DNA from 2 places in the Zhaonella formicivorans genome. Region 1 is predicted to be linked to the other one. Evidence: riboswitches for the same ligand, from Rfam matches in the RefSeq annotation. Region 1 holds a riboswitch; the other holds the start of a gene.
What was found. A riboswitch is a leader RNA that binds a small molecule or an ion and turns the genes downstream of it on or off. The one in region 1 is predicted to bind thiamine pyrophosphate.

Region 1 (3,654 bases):
AGCCGGTTTTTGTCAGGTAAATCAGAGTTTTTAGGCCAATGATAATGAGTGCCTGTACTTATTATTATTGGCTTTTTCAATAAAAAAGTACAGCGTAGGTTTGTACTGAGAGGAGAGGAACAGATGACAGAGATGTTTGCTAAATTTAAGTTGCCTCCGGATTTGCTGCACATTTTACAAAATACCGAGGTAATTATCCCCGGGAGCAGGGAAGAATTGCTGGAGCTGGCCCTAGGCAATAAAGGAAAGGACTTTTATGAGGTTGCTTACGACATCCCAGGTATCGGGCGAATTGTAGAAGCTACCGTTACCCGCTGCAAGAACGGCATAGCCGTAAATTATACCGATATTTACATGAGAAGAAGAGATCCTGATTGCATGGTTGTTGCTGACAAAGGGGAGACGGATAAAGAGAGGTACAAAGACCGTTTCGGTCAGGATTTCAAACCGCTGCGCACGGCAACTTTTGAGTGGCTGGAGCAGCAACCCCTGATTGTGCTGCCTTTTATGGCAGGGGGCTCAACCTTAGGGTACCCGGCCCTTTTGGTTGCTCCCGCCAATGCCGGCTTTTTTGCAGCGGCTTTGGCTGATTTACAGGAGTTTTTGTCTCCCGACCGTATCCCTCCTGAATTCACCCCGAAAGCTATCGTCTGTGTGGCGCCGCCTTTCCGCCACACCCATTTCGACAATAAGCAGGTGGTGGTGCATAACAGGAGAGAAAACATCCATGAGCTTTTCTCCTATAATCTCTATCCGGGGCCAAGCGCCAAAAAAGGCATTTACGGCGTGCTGTTAAACATCGGGGAAACAGAAGGCTGGGTTACTCTGCATGGATCCACCGTTAAAGTTATCACTCCCTACGAAAATATTTTTACCATAATGCATGAAGGGGCCAGCGGCGGCGGTAAGAGCGAGATGCTCCAGCAGTTTCACCGGGAAGCCGACGGTAAGGTGCTGCTGGGAGAAAATATTGTGACCAGGGAAAGGCATTACCTGGAAATTTCAGACAGCTCTGAACTGCAGCCTGTGACCGATGACATGGCGTTATGTCCTCCAGGGCTGCAGGACGGCAAAAAGCGGCTGGTTGTAACCGATGCCGAAGCGGGCTGGTTTATCAGGGTTGACCATATTAAAAAGTACGGTACTGATCCCCAAATTGAGGAATTAACTATCCACCCGCCTGCTCCTTTGATCTTTTTAAATATTGACGCTGCACCGGGTTCGACCTGCTTGATCTGGGAGCACACCCTGGATGAACCGGGGAAACCCTGCCCAAACCCCAGGGTCATTGTTCCTAGGAGGTTTTTCCCGAACACTGTCAATGAACCGGTGGAAGTCAACATTCGCAGTTTCGGGGTAAGGACCCCGCCCAGCACCAGGGATAATCCGAACTACGGCATTATCGGCTTGTTCCATGTACTGCCGCCTAGCCTCGCCTGGCTGTGGAGGCTGGTTGCCCCCAGGGGACATTCCAACCCCAGCATTACTGATACAGAGGGCATGACCAGCGAAGGGGTAGGTTCTTACTGGCCTTTTGCCACCGGGAAAATGGTGGACCAGGCCAATCTCCTGCTGGAGCAAATTATGGATACACCAAGCACCAGGTACATTTTGATTCCCAACCAGTATATAGGTGTCTTTAGAGTGGGCTTTATGGCTGAATGGATGGCCAGGGAGTATATTGCCCGGCGCGGCAGTTCCAAATTCAGGAAAGAACAATTGACTCCCGCCAAATGCCCTCTCTTGGGATATGCTCTGGATTCGCTGAAGATTGACGGGACCTACCTGCCCAAAGTGTTCCTCCAGGTTGACCTGCAGCCGGAGGTAGGGGAGGAAGGTTACCAAGCCGGAGCCAAAATACTGACTGATTTCTTTAAGCGGGAATTGCAACATTTCCTGACATCTGAGTTGCATCCCGTTGGCCGGCAGATCATCGAAGCCTGCCTTTCCGATGCCAAGCTGGATGAGTACGTTAGCCTGATTCCCTGTGAATATGGGAATTAAGAATTAAGATTATTGATAACAAAGATAAACACGACAAAGATAAAAATATAATTGAAGAATACAAAGCTTTATGGTAAAATATGTCTAGAACTGCATAGGTGAGGGGTGCTGGATGAGTCCGGCTGAGAGGGAGTTCCTACTGATACTCACGACCCGTGAACCTGATCTGGGTAATGCCAGCGTAGGGAAACTATAGCTACTTACAATGCTGCATTATCCAGTGCAGCATTTTTTTATTTGTAGGAGGTATCTTATGGGGAAACTGTCGACTAAAGCGATGGTAGAGGCAGGAGTATTAATTGCTTTAGCTCAAATTTTGAGCTATGTAAAAATTTTCGAAGCCCCTTACGGGGGGTCTGTAACGGCAGGGAGCATGGTGCCGGTGATGATTTATGCCCTCAGGTGGGGACTCGGGCCTGGTTTGTTTGCCGGAGCGGTTTACGGGGCGCTCCAGTTTATCCTGGGACCAAAATATTCTTACCATATACTCTCAATTTTACTCGATTATGTGGTAGCATTCGGGCTCCTGGGGTTGGCCGGCTTGGCCAGAAAAAACTATGCCGGGGCTTTTGCCGGAGTAGTTTTGGCTGTTTTCGGCCGCTTCGTTTCCCATGTGCTTTCGGGGGTAATTATCTGGGCATCCTACGCTCCTCCCGGCATGAATCCTTGGGTTTATTCAATCCTGTATAACGGCGCTTACCTGTTGCCCGAATTGGTGATTTCTGTTGTGGTAGTGGGAGTGCTTTATAAGCCCTTGAAAAATTTTGTTGCTCAGCAGATGTAGCTTGTTATTACTTGTTTAGAAGTATGATTAGGAGAGGGGAGTTTACGGCTTCCCTCAGCTTGTAGACAAATGCAAAAATTGTAATCCATTGTGTGTAGCTGCGACATTATGACAAGCCTTAGAGCGCTCTGCGAAGAGTTTGACTGGAAGCGGACGAGCGGCACGGACGCCGCGAGAGCGGTGGAGCGATAGGAAGTCGCGTCACCGCGTGCCGCTGGAAGTCAAACGTAAAGAAGACTTGGCTTGTGCCAAGCGTGAGCGCGCCAGAATTTCTAGCATTATGTTTCATAATGCATAGAAATTCCAGTCCTTTAGGGCCGGCAGAAGTCTAGTCGCCCTTATGCGGTCGTGCATAAGGCTTGCATAGAGCCTGAGCAGGCCAGCGCTCTTGGCGATAGTCTTTGGAGCAGCGGTACAAGGGTTACAATTGTGCGAGGGCTAATAATACTTTGTCGACGGTCTGAGGGAAGCATACAGCTTCCCTCTTTTTTTGTCACCGATTCCAGCATTTTTTGCAGGCTAGTGGAAATACTAACCTCGAAAAAACTAGAGAGGTGATCTGATGAAATTTACCACGGAAAAAGTCAGTGTACATCCTTCCGTTCAGGAAATGTATGAGCGCTTGAAAGAGGACAAAATATCAAACACTTTTGACAGGTTCTCGCCCCAGGAAAAAATTCGCTGCAACTTTTGTGTTGCCGGGGTCAGCTGTCAACTGTGCACTAACGGCCCTTGCCGGATTTCTGATAAGGCCGAGGCGGTACTGGGGGTTTGCGGCATAGACCGTAACGCCATGGCAATGAGGGATATGCTCTTGCGCAATGTCATGGGTACATCTACTTATTCCTACCAGGCTTACGAAGCAA
Region 2 (3,654 bases), 1.5 Mb from region 1:
TTATAGGAGCCCCCATGGATTTTACTGTAAGCTTTCGCCCCGGCTCCCGTAACGGCCCCCAGTTTATCCGCATGGTCTCCTCAGGGTTGGAGGAGTACAGTGTCTATCAGGATAAAGAACTGGCGGATTATAACTATTATGATTACGGTGACCTGATTTTGCCATTTGGCAACGTGAAAGAAAGCTTAAACAGGATAGAATTGGCGGCGGGTGAAATTGTGGAACACGGGAAGTTTCCTATTTTCCTGGGCGGAGAACATCTAATCTCATTGGCTGTTATTAAGGCTATGGTGAAAAAGTATCCTGATTTGGCAGTTTTACATTTTGATGCCCACGCTGATTTGCGCTGTGATTATATTGGTGAAGTGGAATCTCATGCTACTGTAATGAGGTATGCTTCGGAGCTGCTTGGCAAAAAGCAGCTTTACCAGTTTGGTATTCGTTCGGGAACCAGGGAAGAGTTTGAGTATGCGCGGGAGCACACCAACATGTTTATAGATGAACTGCTTGGTCCGCTGGAGCAGGTTGTGGAGAATTGGAAAGGCAGTCCAGTCTATATTTCCATCGATATTGACGTAGTTGATCCTGCATTTGCGCCGGGTACAGGCACTCCTGAGCCGGGAGGATGTACTGCCAAGGAAATTATTAAGGCTATTAATATTATGAGCAAGTTGCCGGTAGTGGGAATGGATATTGTAGAGGTTTTGCCTATGGTCGATCAGTCTCAGCGCACAGCCTTGCTTGCGGCAAAACTGGTACGGGAAGCTATCTTAGCGTTTTAAGGTCCCAGTTAAGGGTTAGTGTTTGACTTTTGTTTTTAGCCCATGCTATAATAGGAACTGTTCTGAACGGCAAAGTGCGTAGAATTACCGTAGAATTACGAATAAAAAATTATTGACAAGTTAGCCGGAATGAGATAAAATAAGTTCTGTTCCGGTAAACAAGGGCGATTAGCTCAGCTGGGAGAGCGCTTGCCTTACAAGCAAGATGTCGGCAGTTCGATCCTGTCATCGCCCACCATGAGGAGCCGTAGTGTAGCGGTTAACATGTCGGCCTGTCACGCCGAAGATCGCGGGTTCAATTCCCGTCGGCTCCGCCATAGTTTTGCCTCGGTAGCTCAGTTGGTAGAGCAGAGGACTGAAAATCCTCGTGTCGGCGGTTCGATTCCGCCCTGAGGCACCATTTAAAATACCAGGCAGGGATTTGGCCTTGCCTTTGCTGATGCGGGAATAGCTCAGTGGTAGAGCATCGCCTTGCCAAGGCGAGGGTCGCGAGTTCGAATCTCGTTTCCCGCTCCATTTTATGTGGCGACGTAGCCAAGTGGCTAAGGCGGAGGACTGCAAATCCTTTATTCCCCGGTTCAAATCCGGGCGTCGCCTCCAAATAAATATTGCCCGGGTGGCGGAACTGGCAGACGCACAGGACTTAAAATCCTGCGGGACCTCAAATCCCGTACCGGTTCGATTCCGGTCCCGGGCACCAGATATGTAAGGGATTCGTCGATTTACGAAATTGCACGAGTCCTTTTTTATATGGTTAATCCTGTCAGTGTAATACACAGGCAACACGAGCAGCCTCCAGCACCTGCAGTAACTTTTTTCCAAAGTTTTATCTTCATAGCTGCGCATAGATTGCCTCTTTTTTGCAACTTATAAAAAGACATGATCATACATCCATTGGTTATTTATTGAGGATTTTCTTCTAATTTTATATTAAGATTAACTTTTTATGACAGGAATTTTGGAAGAAATAGGAGAGGGTTCCGGATTTTATCACAGTTTTTGGAGTATTCGTCTTACTGCTGATGTTTGCAAAGCCAGGAGGTAAAGATGAGGATTACGCCTATGGAAAAATATTGAAGATTAAGTAGAGTTATGCTAGAATAATTTTAAAGAAAATTAAATATCTTTTAGCGCTAGGGGAGCTGGGTGAGGCCGGCTGAGATAAAGATCCGATGATATCTTAAACCCTTATACCTGATCTGGATAATGCCAGCGGAGGAAAGTCAGCTAGTGTATCTCATTTACGCATCTTCAGCACGAATCCTGAATCAGGGTTCGTGCTTTTGTTTCCCGTTCTAAACTCCACAAGCCTCCTGCTTATCTAAGTGGAAGACAACGGAAGTTTTGAACCCGATTGGTTTAACCAGCATAAGTGGGGGGAAAATACTTCCACTGATGAAGTTCACTGGCACCCCCTGCCTGCAGCGCTAAAGGTAAAGAGGAGGAGAAGTTGCATGAAAACCAAAAGCCTTACTTTATCTGCCATGCTTGTGGCTATCGGCACCTTGTCTGCCCACCTTATCTACATTCCTGTGGGAGCAGCTAAAGTTTTTCCCGTGCAGCATGCCATCAATGTCCTGTCAGCGGTACTCTTAGGGCCCTGGTATGCTGTTGCCAACGCTTTTGCCATTTCTCTTTTGAGGAATATACTGGGTACCGGCTCTTTGCTAGCTTTTCCAGGCAGCATGTTGGGGGCATTCTTGGCAGGGCTGCTCTTTCGAGGTACCCACAGCAATTTATGGGCCGCTCTGGGCGAAATATTTGGTACGGGTATTTTAGGAGCCCTTGCTGCGTACCCCATTGCTAAACTCTTACTGGGTAAGGATGTAGCCGCCTTCTTCTATGTAGCTCCCTTTTTAATGAGTACGGTAGGGGGAAGCATAATCGGCTACTTGGTCTTAAGTCTTTTTGAAAGAAACAAAGCATTAAAGGAGCTCACGAAGGGAGAGGTATAAGTTGAAAAAAGTGTTAACTATTGCGGGTTCTGATTCCAGCGGCGGTGCGGGGATTCAGGCTGATTTGAAAACTTTCTCCGCCCATGGTGTTTTTGGCATGAGCGTAATTACTGCAGTAACGGCGCAAAACACCCAAGGGGTGTGGGCTGTCCAGGATATAGAACCGGAGATCATTGGAAAGCAGATAACTGCGGTATTTGAGGATATTCAGGTAGATGCGGTTAAAATCGGCATGGTTTCACAAGAAAATGCCATTAAGACAATTGCCCATGGGCTGGTGAAGTTCGGGGCTAAGAACGTGGTGCTGGATCCGGTGATGATCTCTAAAAGCGGCTTTAATCTCTTGCAGCCGGAAGCTAAAGAAGCTTTAATTGCGGAACTGTTGCCATTAGCAGTCATTGCTACCCCTAATATTCACGAAGCCCAGGCTATTACAGGGATGGAGATTAGAAATATACAAGAAATGGAAGAAGCTGCTGAAGTGATTTTTCAAATGGGCCCTCGTAACGTATTGGTCAAGGGGGGGCATCTGGATGAAGAGGCCGTTGATGTGCTTTTTGACGGTAAAGAGATGCATCATTACAAATCCCATCGGATCCATACTAAAAATACCCATGGCACCGGTTGCACTTTATCCTCTGCTATTGCCTCTAACTTGGCACTGGGGTATTCCGTACCGGAGGCAGTAGAGAAGGCTAAACAATACATCACGATTGCTATTGAGCATTCTTTGGCTATTGGAAAAGGAGTTGGGCCCACGAATCATTTTTATATTTTATATAAGAAAGCAGGTGTGTTGTAATGAATATAGAGGGACAAGGCAGTTTGTCGGTGTTTAATTTCTTTTTGCTGTGGTTTGGTGCAGCCATCTCCATTGCGGAAATCATGACTGGGGGACTTTTAGCCCCTTTGGGGTT

Region 2: it holds a riboswitch for thiamine pyrophosphate, as region 1 does, so the genes downstream of both, thiW (energy coupling factor transporter S component ThiW) here and thiT (energy-coupled thiamine transporter ThiT) in region 1, are expected to answer to the same signal.

What each region holds. Positions count from the first base shown of each region.
Region 1 covers NZ_CP085524.1:1,944,797-1,948,450, reverse strand. The annotation lists gene EYS13_RS09595 (DUF4914 family protein) at 124-2,004, shown strand; TPP riboswitch at 2,096-2,209, shown strand; gene thiT (energy-coupled thiamine transporter ThiT) at 2,258-2,788, shown strand; gene cooS (anaerobic carbon-monoxide dehydrogenase catalytic subunit) at 3,351-3,654, shown strand, end outside.
Region 2 covers NZ_CP085524.1:470,857-474,510, forward strand. The annotation lists gene speB (agmatinase) at 1-782, shown strand, start outside; tRNA gene EYS13_RS02340 (tRNA-Val) at 945-1,020, shown strand; tRNA gene EYS13_RS02345 (tRNA-Asp) at 1,024-1,099, shown strand; tRNA gene EYS13_RS02350 (tRNA-Phe) at 1,107-1,182, shown strand; tRNA gene EYS13_RS02355 (tRNA-Gly) at 1,224-1,298, shown strand; tRNA gene EYS13_RS02360 (tRNA-Cys) at 1,307-1,382, shown strand; tRNA gene EYS13_RS02365 (tRNA-Leu) at 1,393-1,482, shown strand; TPP riboswitch at 1,908-2,020, shown strand; gene thiW (energy coupling factor transporter S component ThiW) at 2,237-2,737, shown strand; gene thiD (bifunctional hydroxymethylpyrimidine kinase/phosphomethylpyrimidine kinase) at 2,739-3,539, shown strand; gene cytX (putative hydroxymethylpyrimidine transporter CytX) at 3,539-3,654, shown strand, end outside.